DNA from 2 places in the Streptomyces sp. NPDC033165 genome. Region 2 is predicted to be linked to the other one. Evidence: predicted binding sites of a transcription regulator. Region 2 holds the regulator's gene; the other holds the start of a gene.

Region 1 (9,156 bases), on a different contig from region 2:
TGGCATGGCACGTATGAACGTGCCCTTCCGGTTCGACCCTATGTCAACGTCGTCGTCAACCGCGCTGCTCGGGGATTCCCGGAAGGGTGACCTGGATGCGGCAGCCACGAACGGATTCGGCCACTCCGATCCGTCCGCCGTGCAGATCCACCGCCCAGCGGGCGATCGCGAGCCCCAGCCCCGTACCGCCGTCGCTGCCGGGCCCGTGCGGGGACGGCACCTGGCCCCGGTTGAAGCGCTCGAACACCCGGTGGCGCTCCGCCTCCGGGATGCCGGGGCCCTCGTCGACGACGTCCAGCTCCAGCGACTCGGGATACGCCCCGCGGCGCGCCAGCACCGTGACCCGGCCGTGCGGCGGGCTGTGCTTGACCGCGTTGTCGATGAGGTTGGCGACCACCTGGTGCAGTCGCTCGGTGTCCGCGTGCGCGGTGAGCTCCGGCGGCGAGACGTCCAGATGCAGATGGACGTCCGTACGGGAGTGATTGCCCGAACCCGACGGCAGGCGTCGGTGGGAGGCGGCGAGATTGGCCTCTTTCAGTACGCCCGAGAGGTACGGCCACACCTCGAACCGGCGTGCCTTCAGTGCGACGACCCCGTTGTCCAGGCGCGACAGATCCAGCAGCGTCTCCACCAGCCGGCCGAGCCGCTCCGTCTGCTTCAGCGCCGTGCACATCGTCTCGGGATCGGCGGCGGACACCCCGTCCACCACGTTCTCCAGCACCGCTCTCAGCGCCGCGATGGGGGTGCGCAACTCGTGCGAGACATTGGCGACCAGCTCCTTGCGGTGCCGGTCCTCCGCCTCCAGGTCGTCCGCCATGCGGTTGATCGTCTGGGCCAGGTCGCCCAGCTCGTCCCGCCGCCCGGCGCCGCTCACCCGGCGGGTGTAGTCGCCGTGTGAGATGGACCGGGCCACCGCGCGCATCTCGTCCAGCGGCGCGGTGAGGCCGTGCGCCACGAACTGGGTGATCAGCAGTGTCGCGATCACCGAGAACACGGTGATGAACTGGAACTCGGTCCGGGTCCGCAGAGCGACGATCAGCAGTCCGGTGGTGATGAACACCGAGACCACGACGAGCGTGCCCAGCTTGGCCTTGATCGAGAAGGGCCGCATCCCGGGCCCTGGCCAGGTCATGGCGCCGGAGTCTCCAGGGCGTAACCCACCCCGTGCACGGTACGGATGCGCTCCGCGCCGATCTTCCGGCGCAGCGCCTTGATGTGGCTGTCGACCGTGCGGGTGCCCGAGGCGTCCGCCCAGTCCCACACCTCGGCCAGCAGCTGCTCCCGGGAGAGCACCGCCCGCGGGGTGTTGGCCAGGCAGACCAGCAGGTCGAACTCGGTCGGCGTGAGGTGGACGTCCTCGGCGCGCACCCGGACCCGGCGCTGCGCGTGGTCGATCTCCAGCTCCCCCAGCCGCAGTATCCCGCTGCGCGGGGTGACGGCGGCCAGTGCGGCCCGTTCCACCCGCCGCAGCAGCACATGCACCCGGGCGGCGAGCTCCCGCATGGAGAACGGCTTGGTCATGTAGTCGTCGGCACCGACGCCGAGTCCGACGAGCATGTCCGTCTCGTCGTCGCGCGCGGTGAGCATCAGCACCGGCACCGGGCGCTGGGCCTGCACCCGGCGGCAGACCTCCAGGCCGTCGAAGCCGGGAAGCATGATGTCGAGCACCATCAGATCCGGCTGCCAGGCCTCGGCCGCGTCCACGGCCGCGGGGCCGTCCAGCGCGGTCTGGACCAGGAAGCCCTCCGCCCGCAGCCGGGCGGAAACGGCGTCCACGATCGTGGGGTCGTCCTCGACCACCAGCACCCGGCGCTGAGCCCCCGGGGTGGCCGCGACGCCGTTGTGGGTGGTGTGTGTCTGTTCCATCGCCCCGCCCCTGTCCGTTCTCGCGGGAGGCATCCCCCCGGAGGCACGGTCTTCGCTCGTGGATTTCGTGGGTGAACCCGTGTGCCGGTCAGCAGCGTAAAGGCAGCGGAGGGCTCCCGGCTACGCAGGGTGTTGCCCCGTCGGTGCGCGTTCGGGCCGGGCGCGCGGCCGGATCGTCGGGCTCGTACCGGATGACCTGTGCCAGTGCCGTGCCGCGCATACCGGGTCGGGGCTTCAGAGACCCTTCGATGCGAGATGGACCACGTCGGGCACACCTCGGGCAACGGCCACCTCTTCGGCCCCAACCCCGCTGAACCCGGCATTCCGCAATGCTTGTTCGAAGGCCGGGGACGGTTGCGCGGACCAGATGGCGAGCACGCCCCCCGGGGTCAGCCGGTCGTGGCAGTGGGCGAGTCCGGCGGGGGAGTAGAGGCTCCCGTTGTCCTCCGTGACCGTCCAGTCGGGCCCGTTGTCGATATCCAGACACAGAGCGTCGTAACGCTCCGTGGTCGTGCGGAGATGAGTCACCAGGTCCGTGTGCAGGATCGCGGCGCGGGGATCGGCGAGCGCGGCCCCGGAGATCCGCGCCAGCGGCCCGTCCCGGTGCCAGTCGATGATCGCCTGCTCCCGCTCCACGACCTCGATCCGCCCCCAGCGTCCCTGCTCGGCGGCCCGCACCAGCGAGAAGCCCACGCCCAGCCCGCCGATCAGCACGGAGGGGCCGGTCCGGCCGGCGGGCAGGGCATCCAGCGCGGCATCGATGAGCAGCCGCTCGGAGCGCCCGTCGGAGGTGTCCATCAGGAAACAGCCGTTGGCGATGATCTCGTAGTGCTCCCCGCGTTCCCGCAGCACGACCTCGCCGAACGGCCCGTCGCGGCGGTCGAGGGTGACGGGGGTGTCGGCGGAACGCGCCGGCATCGATCCATCGGGGGCGGTCATCGCGGTCATCGCGGACGTCGCGGACATGTCGTGGCTCTCCGGTCTCCGGTCGTGGCAGTCGGTGCCCGTCCATCCTGTCCTGCGGGCCGCGCGGAACGCCAAAGCCTTGCGGCCGCCCGCCCCGCCCTGGGCGCGTCCGGTTCACGGCCGAGGCGCCTTCCTCCCGTGCACCGCCGTGTACTCGGCCGCCAGCCAGGGCCCCAGGTCGTCGAGGAACAGGCGGAGCAGGCCCGGGTCGGGGGAAGCGGTACGGGCCGCGGCCGCGGCGGCGGTACGCATCTGGGCCGCGCGCCCCGGGTAGTAGCGGCCGAACACCTCGGCGGACTCCTCCAGGTCGCTCGTCCAGCCGCCCCAGCGGGGCATGACCAGGGTGAAGCCGGTACGGACGAGCCGCCGGGCCATGCGTCGGCAGAGCCGCGCCCGGTCGGCGTCGGCCAGGTCCTCCGCCGTCGCCGACGCCCGCCAGCGCGGCAGCACGAGCGCGAGATCGCCGTTGGTCTCGCGGGCCAGCAGTGAGGTGGGGCGGTAGCGGGGCAGGACGGAGGCGAGGTCGGGCCCGAGCAGCGGGGTGCACAGGCAGGCGACGAAGAAGCCGAGGTCGTGCCGTTCCAGCTCGCTGAGTGCGGTACGCGCACGGACCAGCAGGATGCCCGCAGTGTCGATGGCCGGGTGGCCGGCGTCGAGCGCGGCGGCGACGCCGTCGGCGTCGCCGCGGTCCGCGTCCGTCGGCTCCCCGCGCAGCGCCAGCAGCAGATCGAGGTCCGAGCGCCCGGGAACAGCCGACCCGCGCGGAACGCTCCCGTACAGGTAGGCACTGTGCAGCCGCTCGCTCCCGAACGCCTCGGCGATACGGGAGCGGGCATCCGCGACCACCGGCGCGAACGTGTCCGCGACGCGGTCGAGGCTTCCTTCGCGGGCGATCGTGCCGTCCCCGGCGAGGCCATTTCCGTTCATCCGAGCACTGTGCCGGAAAGGCCGGAGCGGCGGTCCCCGGCCCCGGCCCCGCCCCCTCTGCGCGTGATCGCTGAGAGCGAACAGGCCCATGGGAACATTCGGCGGCTCAGGAGCATTGAGTCCACATAGCTCAACTTGCCTGCCGAAGGGGAGATCATGACTAGCGAGTCCAAGGCGTTCACACCGATCGACCTGCCCGTGCTGCCGCTCGACGACGAGGTCGTCCTGCCCGGCATGGTGGTGCCGCTGGACCTGTCCGACACCGAGGTGCGCGCCGCCGTCGAGGCCGCGCAGGCCGCCGCCCGTCCCGACGGCGGCAAGCCCGAGGTGCTGCTGGTCCCGCGGATCGACGGGACGTACACGGGGACCGGTGTCCTCGGTACCGTCGAGCAGGTCGGGCGCCTCTCGGACGGCGACCCGGGTGCGCTCATCCGGGCCCGTGACCGGGTCCGGATCGGGGCCGGGACCAGTGGTCCGGGGCGGGCGCTCTGGGTGGAGGGGACCGTGATCGACGTCGTCGTGCCCGACCCCCTGCCCGGATCGGCGGCCGAGCTGGTCAAGGAGTACAAGGCGCTCGCCACCAGCTGGCTGAAGAAGCGCGGCGCCTGGCAGGTCGTGGACCGGGTCCAGCAGATCGAGGACCTCTCCGCGCTCGCCGACAACTCCGGATACTCGCCGTTCCTCTCCACCGCGCAGAAGGTCCAGCTCCTGGAGACCGTGGACCCGGTCGCCCGGCTGAAGCTCGCCGTCCAGTGGCTGAGCGAGCACCTCGCCGAGCAGGATGTCGCCGAGTCCATCGCCAAGGACGTCCAGGAGGGCGTCGACAAGCAGCAGCGCGAGTTCCTGCTGCGCCGCCAGCTGGAAGCCGTACGCAAGGAGCTCTCCGAGCTCAACGGCGACCCTGAGGACGAGTCCGACGACTACCGGGCCCGCGTCGAGGCCGCCGAGCTGCCCGAGCACGTCCGGACGGCGGCGCTCAAGGAGGTCGAGAAGCTGGAGCGGGCCAGCGACCAGTCACCCGAGGGCTCCTGGATCCGCACCTGGCTGGACACCGTCCTCGAACTGCCGTGGAACGAGCGCACCGAGGACGCCTACGACATCCGCGGCGCCCAGGCGCTCCTGGACGCCGAGCACGCCGGTCTCGCGGATGTGAAGGAGCGCATCACCGAGTACCTCGCGGTGCGCAAGCGGCGTGCCGACCGGGGGCTGGGCGTGGTGGGCGGTCGCCGCGGTGGCGCGGTACTGGCCCTCGTCGGCCCGCCCGGTGTCGGCAAGACCTCGCTCGGTGAGTCCGTCGCGCACGCCATGGGCCGCACGTTCGTCCGCGTCGCACTCGGCGGTGTCCGGGACGAGGCGGAGATCCGCGGTCACCGGCGCACGTACGTGGGCGCTCTCCCCGGACGGATCGTGCGGGCGATCAAGGAGGCCGGTTCGATGAACCCGGTCGTCCTGCTCGACGAGATCGACAAGGTCGGCTCCGACTTCCGGGGCGACCCGGCCGCCGCCCTCCTCGAAGTCCTGGACCCCGCGCAGAACCACACCTTCCGCGACCACTATCTGGAGGTCGAGCTCGACCTCAGCGACGTCGTCTTCCTCGCCACGGCCAACGTGCTCGAAGCCATCCCGGAGGCCCTGCTCGACCGCATGGAGCTGGTCCGCCTCGACGGCTACACCGAGGACGAGAAGGTCGTCATCGCCCGGGACCACCTCCTGCCGCGCCAGCTGGAGCGGGCGGGCCTGGAGAAGGACGAGGTCATCCTGGAGGAGTCGGCGCTGCGCAAGCTGGCGGGCGAGTACACCCGCGAGGCCGGCGTACGGAATCTGGAGCGGGCCGTCGCCCGGCTGCTCCGCAAGGTCGCGGCCCAGCACGAACTGGGCGACCGCGACCTGCCGTTCACGGTGACCGACGCGGACCTGCGCGGTCTGATCGGGCGTCCGCACCATGTGCCCGAGTCCGCTCAGGACCCGGCCGAGCGCCGCACGGCGGTGCCGGGCGTGGCCACCGGGCTCGCGGTGACCGGGGCGGGCGGTGACGTCCTCTTCGTCGAGGCGTCGCTCGCCGACCCGGAGACCGGGGCCTCCGGACTGACCCTGACCGGTCAGCTCGGCGACGTCATGAAGGAGTCGGCGCAGATCGCCCTGAGCTTCCTGCGCTCGCACGGTGCGGAGCTGGAGCTGCCGGTCGCCGACCTCAAGGACCGGGGAGTGCACATCCACTTCCCGGCGGGCGCGGTCCCCAAGGACGGCCCGAGCGCCGGTATCACCCTGACGACCGCCCTGGCCTCGCTGCTCTCCGGACGCCTCGTCCGTACGGATGTGGCGATGACCGGTGAGGTGTCGCTGACCGGGCGGGTGCTGCCGATCGGCGGCCTCAAGCAGAAGCTGCTGGCCGCCCACCGCGCGGGCATCACGACCGTCGTGATCCCGCAGCGCAACGAGGCCGACCTGGACGACGTCCCGGCCGAGGTCCTGGAGAAGCTGGACGTCCGGCCGGTCACCGACGTCCGCCAGGTGCTGGAGATCGCCCTCACCCCGGCCTCGGCCCCGGCGGAGGAGAGGATCCCGGCCGCGGCCTGAGCTGTCGTACGGGGCGTACGGCCCGAGCGTTGTACGGGGCGTACGGAACGGCCCGCTTCCCGCATACCGGCGGGGGCGGGCCGTTCCGCATGTCTGGGGGCCGCTCAGGGGCGGTAGATCGTGCCCGGCTGCGGCTCGGCCGGGGCCATCAGCTCGGGGACGGTCACGAAGGTGTAGCCGTCCTTCTGGAGTGCGTCGATGATGCCCGGCACGGCGGGGACGGTGCCCTTGTAGATGTCGTGCAGCAGGATGATGCCGTCTTTGCTCGCCTGGTCCAGGATGCGCTTCCGGATCAGTGCGGAGTCGTTCGTCGAGTAGTCCTTCGCGGTGGCGCTCCACAGCACCTGCGACAGCCCCAGCTCCTTGCTGACCTTGCTGACCTCGTCGTCCGTGCGGCCCTGCGGCGGGCGCATCAGCCGGGGCCGCTCGCCGGTGATCCTCTCGATGGCCTTCTGGGTCTTCTCCAGCTCGGTCCGTATCTCGTCCGGGTCGTGGTCGGTCAGGATCTTGTGCGTCCAGGTGTGGTTGGCGACCTCGTGGCCCTCGTCCTGGATGCGCCGCACGGTGTCCGGGTGCTTGACGACATGGTGCTTGCCCAGCAGGAAGAAGGTGGCGTGCACCTTCTTCTCCTTCAGGATGTCCAGCAGCTCGGGGGTGTCCTCTCCCGGCCCCGCGTCGAAGGTCAGGGCGATGCACTTGGCCTCGCGGCAGTCCACCGGCCCGAACGCGCCCTTGGCGTCGGAAGCCGCCTCCCCGCGCGCCGAGCCCGGCGCGGTCGTGTCCATCGAGCAGCCGCTCAGCGTCAGTGTGAGCGCCGCCACCAGAGCCGCGGCCAACCGCTTCCCGGGCAATGGCGTCTTTGACGACGGCACCTCGGACAGCGGCGTCTTTTCGGGCATGGCGAAGCACTCCTCCGTGCGGGAAATCCCGCACAGCCGTGCGGTACGCCGAGGACTATACCTAGTGCGTATACATGGAGTGCATAGTGGGTCGCGCCGCCGCCGTCGGCCCCCTCCCGGGCATCCTGCGAAATACTGGCCGAGCTGCGGCGTCGACCACCCGCGGCGACATGTTTCATCGGCAGAGAGCCGTAGAGGGGGTGCTGGCGTGCGCGGGAGTGAGAGCGAGCCGGAGCGGGGCGTGGCTGCCGGAAGCGGCGTGGACCACGAATTCCTGGCGCTGGAGCGTGAGTTGGCCGTGTTCCTGCGCCGGGCGCGGGCCAGCTCGGGCGAGATGGCCCGGGAGGTCCACCCGGAGCTGGAGCCCGCCGCCTACGGGCTGCTCGTCCGCCTGGAGTCGGCGGGCCGGCAGCGGGCCACCGAGCTGGCCGCGTACTTCGGCGTCGGCAAGGCCACCATGAGCCGTCAGCTGCACTCCCTGGAGAACCTCGGCCTGGTCGTACGCGAGCCCGACCCGGCCGACGGCCGCGCCTGGCTCGTCCACCTCACCGACGAAGGCCTGGCCCGCTTCCGCAGCGTCCGGGATGCCCGCCGCGAGCGCTATGTACGCAAGCTGACGGGTTGGGACCGGGCCGAAGTGGCGGAGCTGGCCCGGCTGCTGCACCAGCTGAACGCCCGCGCCGAAAGCTGACCCCGCGCCGAGGGCCGGCCCCGCGCCGAAAGGCCCCTACAGCTCCACCAGGATCGCCGTGGCGTCGTCGTGCACCTTGCCGCGCCGCAGCCGCGCGCGCCCGGCCCCCGCGTCGGCGGTCTCCAGCTCCCGTACCCGGTCGATCAGCGCCTGCGGCCCCGGCTTCCGCAGCCGCTCCAGCGCGGCCACCCAGTCGCCCTCGCCGAACATCTCCGTCCAGCGGCTCGCCCCGTCCGTCAGTGCGGCGAGGGCGCGGACCTCGGAGGCCGGGGCGCTGCCGGTCACCGCGCGCACCGCCACCGACGGATCGGCGGCAGCCGTGAAGAACCCGCCCTCCTTGTTGCGCACCGTGGAGTCCGCGATCTCGTCGGAGGCCAGCGAACCCGGCGGCAGCCGGTCCAGCCGGTCGTCGAGGACCGCGCGGACCGAGCCGTCCGGGGCCTCCAGCAGCAACACCGAATCCGAGAGCACCAGGTACTCGACCGCGTGTTCGCCCCAACGCGCCAGGACCACGGTCGCCTGAGGAGTACGCACGTGAGAAAGGTCACAGGTGGGTCGGTGGGCGTCGGCCGTACGGGAGATGGCCTCGGCCAGTACCTCGGTCAGGGACAGATCAAGGCGTGAACCGGACAGTTCCACCAGCGCGCCGCCCAGGCGGGCCGTGAACCACGGAACCGGGTGTACGCAACCGGGCTCCTTCGGCGGCGGAGTGACGCCGTCGAGCAGCACCAGTGTGCCGCCCTGACCGGACGCGGGGAGAGCGGCCGAGACCCAGTCCTCGTTGGGGCGTTCGGGACTGCCGGGGGCGGTGGCCAGTTCGATGCGCATGACGTCAGTCTCCACGACGCCTTCACGGGACCCGCACCCCGGCCGCATTGGCTTGTACCAGCAGGTCAACAGGGCCTCAGGGGCCGGAAGGAGAGACTCCGAACACGTGCGGGCGGGCATCCTGCCAAAGCCGGAGCGGAAGTTCCACCCCATCGTCCACGCATGGTCAGGGGCGCACCGGGGGAGACTTGTTCGCCAACTCAAGAGTGATGTTCACTCGTTCGAGTGGCGGAGCGGTTGATGCGCGCCCCCCTCTCAAAAGCACTGGAATGGTCAGAAGCCGTACCAGGAGCGGGGCGCCCCTCTGTGTGACCGTGCGTCACCTCTGCTTCAAGGGTGGACGAGTCGAGATTGCGAGCACCGGTGCAGAAGAAGCGGCCGCGGAGCAAGGGCACGACGCAC
Region 2 (9,156 bases):
CACCCAGTCCGCCTTGAACAGCTGGCCGTACGCCGTGACGATCGTCAGGCCCAGCGTCAGGAAGCCGACGGCGACGAACCAGTGGGCGACGCCCACGACGCCCCAGCGGTTCATCCGCGTGTGGCCGACGAACTCCTTGATCAGGGTGATCGTCCGCTGCTTGGGGTCGTCGGTGCGGCTGCCTGCCGGTACTGCCTGTCCCAGACGGACGAAGCGGTAGATCTGCACGATGGCTCGGGTGATGAGCGCAACGCCGACGACCGTCAGCACCAGCGACACGATGATCGCGGCGAGTTGCATGAGTAGGGCTCCTCGGGCCTGCGAGAGCGGGATCCAGTTACGTACGTGCTACTGCCCACTACTACTAAGCAGTAACTTATTTGGTCTGTGCTGACACTATCCACTTAGTCCACCCCGCTGTAGCCGGGCGGGCGGTGATCTGTGTCGCTCAGGTGTGCCTTGGTTGCGCCTTGGGCTGTGCCCCGGGTGCTGCGGGCGGTGTCCCGGGTGGCGTCTCGGTCGGGCGGGCCTCCCGGAGGGTCGTCCGCAGGGTGTTGCGTACGGCCTCCGTCAGGATCGCCAGGTCGAGTACTACTCCATGGTGCTCTGCGTAGTGCTGGTCCAGCAGGGCGGGGTCGTCCCACGGCATGCCCGAGCGGGCGCGCACCTGGGCCAGGCCGGTCAGCCCCGGCCGCAGCTCCTGCCGCCACTGCCGGGCTCCGGGGTGCGCGGACCGGGGGTCGCCCGGGGCCAGCGGGGCGGGGCCGACGAGGGCGAGGTCGCCCCGTACGACGTGGGGGAGCCGGGAGAGCGCGTCCAGCCGGAGCCGTCGGGTGCGCAGGCTGCGGAGCTCGAAGACCCTGCCGTCCAGACCGGTCCGGGGGCTGCGGTCCCAGGCGCCGCCCGGGGTGCGCCGGGCGGTCAGGATGAAGGCGCCGACGGCTACGGCGGGGGCGGTCAGGACCAGCAGGGCGGTGCCGAGGACCAGGTCCAGCAGCCGTTCGGCCGTCGTGCGGGGGGTGAGGCGGTCCGCCAGGCGTTCCGCCCGGTCCAGGAGGCCGGTCAGGCGGGCGGCGGGGCGCGAGGGGAAGTGGCCGCGCGCTGTTGCCGGGTTCGAGCGGGTGGCGGCGGGAGGGGCGGCGGGGCCGGTGGCGGGTGTGCGGGGTGCGGCCGGTGGCGGGGCGGTCGGTGGCGGTGCGGCTTCCGCGGGGCGGGGCTGTGGTGGCACCGGTGCCTGTGTGCGTACGGGGTTCTGCCCCTGCCTCCTGCGCTTCTCCTTCCGCTTCTCCTTCTGCCTGTTCTGTCGTACGCGCCGCTTCCTCGCGTTCTGCATCGCGCCCACCCGGGGTTCGAGGTTCGATGGTGTGACGATCCACGGTGAAACCTACCGGTCGGGGACGGTTGTGACCGTCTCGCGGCGTTTTGTGACAGAACGATCCCACGGCGGGGCGGTGGGGTGCGGGGTGTGCGAGGGGTGTGGCGTACGCGGGTGTGTCCGTGGGGCGGGAGCGGGGGCGATGTGTGGTCCGGATAAGCACTTAAGTTGAGCCCGACCGACTCAGGTCTGTTGACTAGGGGGCGGGTGTCATGCATTCTTGAGTCAGATCCACTCAAGTAGTCAGTTGGAGGAATTGAAATGGCACGTGCGGTCGGCATCGACCTGGGCACGACTAACTCCGTCGTCAGCGTTCTCGAAGGCGGCGAGCCCACCGTCATCACCAACGCCGAAGGCGCCAGGACCACGCCGTCCGTCGTCGCCTTCGCCAAGAACGGCGAGGTGCTCGTCGGCGAGGTCGCCAAGCGCCAGGCGGTCACCAACGTCGACAGGACCATCCGCTCCGTCAAGCGCCACATGGGCACTGACTGGAAGATCGACCTGGACGGCAAGAGCTTCAACCCGCAGCAGATGAGCGCCTTCATCCTGCAGAAGCTGAAGCGCGACGCCGAGTCGTACCTGGGCGAGAAGGTGACCGACGCGGTCATCACCGTCCCGGCGTACTTCAACGACTCCGAGCGTCAGGCGACCAAGGAGGCCGGTGAGATCGCGGGCCTCAACGTCCTGCGCATCGTCAACGAGCCGACCGCCGCCGCCCTGGCGTACGGCCTGGACAAGGACGACCAGACGATCCTCGTCTTCGACCTCGGTGGCGGCACCTTCGACGTGTCCCTCCTGGAGATCGGTGACGGCGTCGTCGAGGTGAAGGCCACCAACGGTGACAACCACCTCGGTGGTGACGACTGGGACCAGCGCGTCGTCGACTACCTGGTGAAGCAGTTCGCCAACGGGCACGGCGTGGACCTGTCCAAGGACAAGATGGCTCTCCAGCGTCTCCGTGAGGCCGCGGAGAAGGCGAAGATCGAGCTCTCGTCCTCGACCGAGACCACGATCAACCTGCCCTACATCACGGCGTCCGCCGAGGGCCCGCTGCACCTGGACGAGAAGCTCACGCGCTCGCAGTTCCAGCAGCTGACCTCGGACCTCCTGGACCGCTGCAAGACCCCGTTCCACAACGTCATCAAGGACGCGGGCATCCAGCTCTCCGAGATCGACCACGTCGTTCTCGTCGGTGGCTCCACCCGTATGCCCGCCGTCGCCGAGCTCGTCAAGGAGCTGACCGGCGGCCAGGAGGCGAACAAGGGTGTGAACCCGGACGAGGTCGTCGCCATCGGCGCCTCGCTCCAGGCCGGTGTCCTCAAGGGCGAGGTCAAGGACGTCCTGCTCCTCGACGTCACCCCGCTCTCCCTCGGCATCGAGACCAAGGGAGGGATCATGACCAAGCTCATCGAGCGCAACACCACGATCCCGACCAAGCGTTCCGAGATCTTCACGACGGCCGAGGACAACCAGCCCTCCGTGCAGATCCAGGTCTACCAGGGCGAGCGCGAGATCGCGGCGTACAACAAGAAGCTCGGCATGTTCGAGCTGACCGGTCTGCCGCCGGCCCCGCGCGGTGTGCCGCAGATCGAGGTCGCCTTCGACATCGACGCCAACGGCATCATGCACGTCGCTGCCAAGGACCTCGGCACCGGCAAGGAGCAGAAGATGACCGTCACCGGTGGCTCCTCGCTGCCGAAGGACGAGGTCAACCGGATGCGCGAAGAGGCCGAGAAGTACGCCGAGGAGGACCACGCCCGCCGCGAGGCCGCCGAGTCCCGCAACCAGGGCGAGCAGCTCGTCTACCAGACGGAGAAGTTCCTCAAGGACAACGAGGACAAGGTCCCCGGTGACGTGAAGACGGAGGTGGAGACCGCTGTCGGCGAGCTGAAGGAGAAGCTCAAGGGCGAGGACACCGCCGAGATCCGTACGGCCACCGAGAAGGTCGCCGCTGTCTCCCAGAAGCTGGGCCAGGCGATGTACGCCAACGCCCAGGCCGAGGGCGCGGCCCCGGGTGCCGGGGCCCCGGGCGACGGCCAGGCCAAGGCCGCCGACGACGACGTCGTCGACGCCGAGATCGTGGACGACGAGAAGGACACCAAGGACACCAAGGGCGGTGCGGCGTGACCGAGGAGACTCCGGGCTTCGAGGAGAAGCCCGACGTCCCCTCCGGCGCCACCCCTGATGACGCCGAGCCGAAGGCCGCCGCTCCCTCCGAGGAGGAGGCGGCGGCCCCGGCCGGGGACACCGACCAGACCGTCGGCCTGACCGCACAGCTGGACCAGGTCCGTACGGCGCTCGGCGAGCGCACCGCGGACCTCCAGCGGCTCCAGGCCGAGTACCAGAACTACCGCCGCCGTGTGGAGCGGGACCGGGTCACGGTCAAGGAGATCGCCGTCGCGAACCTCCTGTCCGAGCTCCTGCCCGTGCTCGACGACGTCGGCCGCGCACGGGAGCACGGCGAGCTGCTCGGCGGCTTCAAGTCGGTCGCCGAATCGCTGGAGACGGTCGTCGCGAAGCTGGGCCTCCAGCAGTTCGGCAAGGAGGGCGAGCCCTTCGACCCGACGATCCACGAGGCTCTGATGCACAGCTACGCGCCGGACGTCACCGAGACGACCTGCGTGGCGATCCTTCAGCCGGGGTATCGCATCGGCGAGCGCACCATCCGCCCCGCGCGGGTGGCCGTCGCCGAGCCGCAGCCGGGTGCCACGCCCGCCGCGGCCAAGGAAGAGAAGACAGACGACGAGGAGAGCGGTGGCACCGAGGAGGTCTGACGGCAACGCGTCTGACCACCAGGGTGCACACCGACCGGCCCGGCGGCCGGCCCACGGGCCGGCCGCGCGGCCGATCGTCCGGAAGGAGGGACGTCGATGAGCACGAAGGACTTCGTCGAGAAGGACTACTACAAGGTCCTCGGCGTCCCCAAGGACGCCACCGACGCCGAGATCAAGAAGGCGTACCGCAAGCTCGCCCGGGAGAACCACCCCGACGCCAACAAGGGTGACGCCAAGGCGGAGGAGCGCTTCAAGGAGATCTCCGAGGCGAACGACGTCCTCGGCGACGCCAAGCGGCGCAAGGAGTACGACGAGGCGCGCGCCCTCTTCGGCAACGGTGGCTTCCGCGCCGGTCCCGGTGGTGCCGGCGGCAACTTCAACTTCGACCTGGGCGACCTCTTCGGCGGGGGCGCACCGGGCGGCGGACAGGGCGGCGCGGGCGGCGGCTTCGGCGGCGGGGGCGGTCTCGGCGACGTCTTCGGCGGGCTGTTCAACCGCGGCGGCACGGGCAGCCGTGTCCAACCGCGGCGCGGCCAGGACGTCGAGTCCGAGGTGACGCTCAGCTTCACCGAGGCGGTCGACGGGGCCACGGTCCCGCTGCGGATGTCCAGCCAGGCGCCCTGCAAGGCGTGTTCCGGCACCGGTGACAAGAACGGCACCCCCAGGGTCTGCCCGACCTGCGTCGGCACCGGCCAGGTCTCGCGCGGCAGCGGCGGCGGCTTCTCGCTCACCGACCCCTGTGTGGACTGCAAGGGCCGGGGCCTCATCGCCCAGGACCCCTGCGAGGTCTGCAAGGGCAGCGGCCGGGCGAAGTCGGCCCGCACCATGCAGGTCAGGATTCCGGCGGGCGTCTCCGACGGCCAGCGGATCCGGCTGCGCGGCAAGGGCGGTCCGGGTGAGCGCGGCGGCCCGGCGGGCGATCTGTACGTCGTCGTGCACGTCGGCGCCCACCCGGTCTTCGGCCGCAAGGGCGACAATCTCACGGTCACCGTGCCCGTCACGTACCCGGAGGCGACGCTCGGCGGCGAGGTCAAGGTCCCCACCCTCGGCGGCCCGCCGGTCACCCTGAAGCTTCCCGCGGGCACCCCCAACGGGCGTACGATGCGCGCCCGGGGCAAGGGCGCGGTGCGCAAGGACGGCACCCGCGGCGACCTCCTGGTCACCGTGGAGGTCGCGGTCCCCACCTCCCTCGGCCAGGAGGCCAGGGACGCGCTGGAGGCCTACCGGAAGGCGACCGCGGACGAGGACCCGCGGGCGGAACTGTTCCAGGCCGCGAAGGGAGCTTGAGATGGACGGCCGTCGACGCAATCCGTACCAGCTGACCGATGAATCGCCGGTGTACGTGATCTCGGTGGCGGCCCAGCTCTCGGGCCTGCACCCGCAGACACTGCGACAGTACGACCGCCTCGGCCTGGTCTCCCCGGACCGTACGGCCGGGCGCGGCCGGCGCTACTCGGCCCGCGACATCGAGCTGCTGCGCACGGTGCAGCAGCTGTCGCAGGACGAGGGCATCAACCTCGCGGGCATCAAGCGGATCATCGAGCTGGAGAACCAGGTGGCCGCGCTCCAGCAGCGCGTCGCCGAGCTCTCGGCGGCGGTGGACGGCGCGGCGGTCGCCATGCAGCAGCGCGAGGCCCAGGTGCACGCCTCGTACCGCCGTGATCTGGTGCCGTACCAGGACGTTCAGCAGACCAGCGCGCTGGTGGTCTGGCGGCCCAAGCCGAAGCGGTCCGCGGAGTAGGGCGGCGGGGCGCGGAGGGGTACACACGACGACGGCCGGGCCGGGAGAACACCAGGTGTTCTCCCGGCCCGGCCGTCGTCGTGTGTCCGCGGCGTCGCACGGCTGGCACCAAGTGGCCGGGCGCATGCAGCAAGTTGACAGTGATCGCCGCCTGGTCCGGCCCGCCCCGCTGGCAAGCTGACATACGTCGGCGGACGAGGCCGGCGAGACACGTGACGCAGTGAGTACGGGGAGGAAGAGAATGGGTGTCTACGCGTTCACCGGGAGGATGGTCGGTGCGGGGGGACTGCTCCTGGCGCTGGTCGTCGGAGCGGCCGCCGCGCCGGCGCACGCGAGCGCCGGAGCCGGGACGGTCGCCGCGTCCGGGACCGCCGCGCCGCTGTTGACCGGGACCGGGGGCAGTGCCGGGGTCGGTACGGGCTCGGAGGCGGCTTCCGAGGCGGCTTCCGAGGCGGTGTCGGACGTGGTGTCGAGGGTCACCTCGGCGGCCTCCCGAGTGCTCTGCGGCGCACCGCTGCCGAAGCCGGTCGGACCGTTCATGGGCAAGGTGAAGTGCGTCAACGGCTGGCAGTAGAGGACCCGGTGGAGATCACGGTGGTCCGTGTCTCCACCGACGCCGCGCCCGCCGGCACCGCGGTGCTCCGGCTCATCGGGATGCTGCCCGCGCACTGGGACTGCGGCCAGCGCATCGAGGAGGACCGGATCACCGTCCTGGTGCGCGGCGGCGTGCGGGACGCGCGGCAACGGTGCGCCGAGGCACTGCGGGACCGGGCCCTGGCGGGGTGGGTGCTGGAGGGGGGCGGGTAGTGCCTCTCCCGTCTCAGATCCAGCCCTTCTCGCGAGCCAGCAGGGCAGCGTGCGGGCGGCTGGTCGCGTCCAGGATGCGGAGCACGTCGGCGACATGGCGGCGGTACGTCCGTACCGAGATGTCCAGGTTCCGTGCGCCCGTCTCGTCCTTGGCGACCCGGCACATCTCCTCCATGACGCGCTGCTCCATCTCGGACAGCACGCCCGAGGGCGCGGGGTGGGTGTCGATCAGGGCGGAGAGGTCCGTGGACTCGGTCCAGATCTTCTCGAACAGGGCCAGGATGTTGGAGACCAGCCCGGCCTGCTGGGTGACCAGCGCGCCGCGCGAAGTGTCCGAGGGATCGACGGGCACCAGGGCCGTACGGCGGTCGTACACGAGGATCCGCTCGGACAGCTTGTCCGCGGCCCGGATCGACGCGCCCTGCGCGGTGAGTTCGCGGAGGTAGGCCACGGTGGGCGGGTGGTCGAGCGCTTCCCGCAGCACCACGCTGCGGATCTGCACGCCCCGGCGCAGGCACCGGGTGTCCAACGGGCGGGCGTGCGCGATGTTCTCGGGGGTGAGTGCTGTGTACGGCTCGACGGAGAGGATCTCCTGGCGGGCGAAGAAGGCCAGGTCGTCGATCCGGTCGCGGATCTGGCGGAGCACTTCGAGCCGCTCCACGCCCTGCGTGGCGAGGGGCCGGGCCTGCTGTTCGGCGGTCAGCTCGGCGACCAGATGCCGGGACCTGGTGACCTGGTGGAGCTGTTCGTGCAGCTCGCGCAGCCGTATCTCCGTGAGCCGGTCGACAGCGGTCTCCGGATCGGCCGCCGAGACGCCGCCGTGCCCGTCGGTCCGCAGCAGGCCCAGCTCGGCCAGCCGGGCGAGGGCCTTCTCCACCTCTTCGAGCGGGCTGTGGAGGAGGACGCCGATGTCCTCGGTGCTGGTGCCCGGATTACGTAGGAAGTGCCGGTAGGCGCGTTCCTCCGTGGTGTTGAGACCGAGTATGGACAGGCTTCCGTCGTTCACTGCTGCCGCCCCCCGCGTGCCACACGACAACCGACGGCGCTGCCGCATCGGTCAAATGCCGCGCAACCGTCGAACTGATGAGGGAGAGGGTAATGCAAAGGTAAAGCAGCAGGTAGTCCCTGCCGGCCGGGTGGCGGGCGCGGGACGGGGGACAGTGGACGAGCAAAGGATGGAGACTGCTGTGACGACGATGGCTGACGAACGGATGACGGTCGGCGAACGGATGACTGCCGGTGGGCGGATGGCTGCCGACGGGCGGGCGATGGCCGGCGGGCGGCAGGCGATGGACTTCGCCGCGCTCACCGAACGCGAGCTGGAAGTGCTCGTGCTGCTGGCGAGCGGCGAGCAGAACCGCTGGCTGGCCCGGAGACTCGGCATCACGGAACGTACGGTTCGGGCCCACACGTCGAGCATCGTGCGCAAGCTGAACCTGAAGTCGCGGTTCGAGGCCGCGATCGTGTCGTACCTGCATGCCGAGGACATCAGGAGGGCTGCGTCCGTGGCCTGACGCCGTGGCCTGACGCCGTGGCCTGACGCCGCGATCCGACGCCGCGACATGTGCGCACGTCGAGGCGCGCAAGCCGAAGTCCCCTGCCGGAAGTCTTGCTTCCGGCAGGGGACTTCGGTCGTTCACGGGCCCGCCCCTACGGCAGGGCCGCGCTGATCGCGTCCACCGCCATCATCCACATCGGCTGACCGCCCGTGCCGAACGCCGCCGACAGCGCGTAGCCGATGGCCGCGTCGAGGGGTTCGGGGGTGCCGGCGTCCTCCTGCCACTCGGCTATCACCCGGCGGTCGCCGTCCGAGGAGAAGTCCCCGAGGTGCTTGCCGTCGCGGGTCAGCCGGCTGAACGGGATCGAGTTCGGGACGAGCCGGTAGTGGATGCCCGCGTGACGGACGTCGACCCGGTACGTCTGCCGCCGGAGCTTCCCCTTGCCGGGCTTGATCGTCGCGGCCTCGCCGTCCACCGTGATCGTGAGGTGCCGGGGGTCGCGGGTGCCGATGACGATGTGGTCGTCGACCTCCGCCTCGGGGGCGCGGACGAGGGTGATGGTGGGAATCCGCTCGCCGCTGACGACGAGCTTCTCCCGCTTTTCGCCGAGGAGTTCGACGGAGATCTCCCCGTAGTGGTCGTCCTCGGTCGAGGCGGGCAGGGGGAGGGGGGTGGTGTCGGTCATCTGGATCCTTGAATCCTTCGATCGTGCGATCGTGCTGAGGGGGGTGTCCGCGGAGCGTCAGTGCCGTACGGGACTGGCGTACGGCGCTGGCGTACGGCCGCCGCGTACGGGAATTCTCGCAGGCGCGGCGGTGCTCCGGCGCGGTTCAGTGCATCGTTGCAGCAGTCTCCGGGGCTGCTTCCGTGGCGACCGCAGGGGCAGTGGTCAACTGCGTCGTGGTCGACTGCGTCGCGGTCAACTGCGTCGCGGTGAGGTCCTGGTAGAGGGCACTCCGC

The links. The regulator HspR, encoded in region 2, represses chaperone genes until heat shock. The targets are predictions, from matches to a motif close to TTGAGNNNNNNNNNCTCAA.
Region 1: a site for HspR is predicted at 3,875-3,893, ahead of lon (endopeptidase La). Genes of this name have one in related genera too.

What each region holds. Positions count from the first base shown of each region.
Region 1 is NZ_JBVIPK010000008.1:228,916-238,071, reverse strand. It holds gene ACZ5WC_RS20840 (HAMP domain-containing sensor histidine kinase) at 56-1,132, opposite strand; gene ACZ5WC_RS20835 (response regulator transcription factor) at 1,129-1,866, opposite strand; gene ACZ5WC_RS20830 (spermidine synthase family protein) at 2,101-2,814, opposite strand; gene ACZ5WC_RS20825 (nucleotidyltransferase) at 2,947-3,759, opposite strand; gene lon (endopeptidase La) at 3,916-6,336, shown strand; gene ACZ5WC_RS20815 (polysaccharide deacetylase family protein) at 6,441-7,235, opposite strand; gene ACZ5WC_RS20810 (MarR family winged helix-turn-helix transcriptional regulator) at 7,444-7,926, shown strand; gene ACZ5WC_RS20805 (hypothetical protein) at 7,963-8,754, opposite strand; gene ACZ5WC_RS20800 (sensor histidine kinase) at 9,118-9,156, shown strand, end outside.
Region 2 is NZ_JBVIPK010000003.1:302,278-311,433, reverse strand. It holds gene ACZ5WC_RS09185 (heterodisulfide reductase-related iron-sulfur binding cluster) at 1-300, opposite strand, end outside; gene ACZ5WC_RS09180 (sugar transferase) at 449-1,333, opposite strand; gene dnaK (molecular chaperone DnaK) at 1,637-3,502, shown strand; gene grpE (nucleotide exchange factor GrpE) at 3,499-4,149, shown strand; gene dnaJ (molecular chaperone DnaJ) at 4,246-5,436, shown strand; gene ACZ5WC_RS09160 (heat shock protein transcriptional repressor HspR) at 5,438-5,890, shown strand; gene ACZ5WC_RS09155 (hypothetical protein) at 6,132-6,464, shown strand; gene ACZ5WC_RS09150 (hypothetical protein) at 6,443-6,697, shown strand; gene ACZ5WC_RS09145 (helix-turn-helix transcriptional regulator) at 6,711-7,703, opposite strand; gene ACZ5WC_RS09140 (helix-turn-helix domain-containing protein) at 7,894-8,211, shown strand; gene ACZ5WC_RS09135 (hypothetical protein) at 8,348-8,881, opposite strand; gene ACZ5WC_RS09130 (ABC transporter ATP-binding protein) at 9,027-9,156, opposite strand, start outside.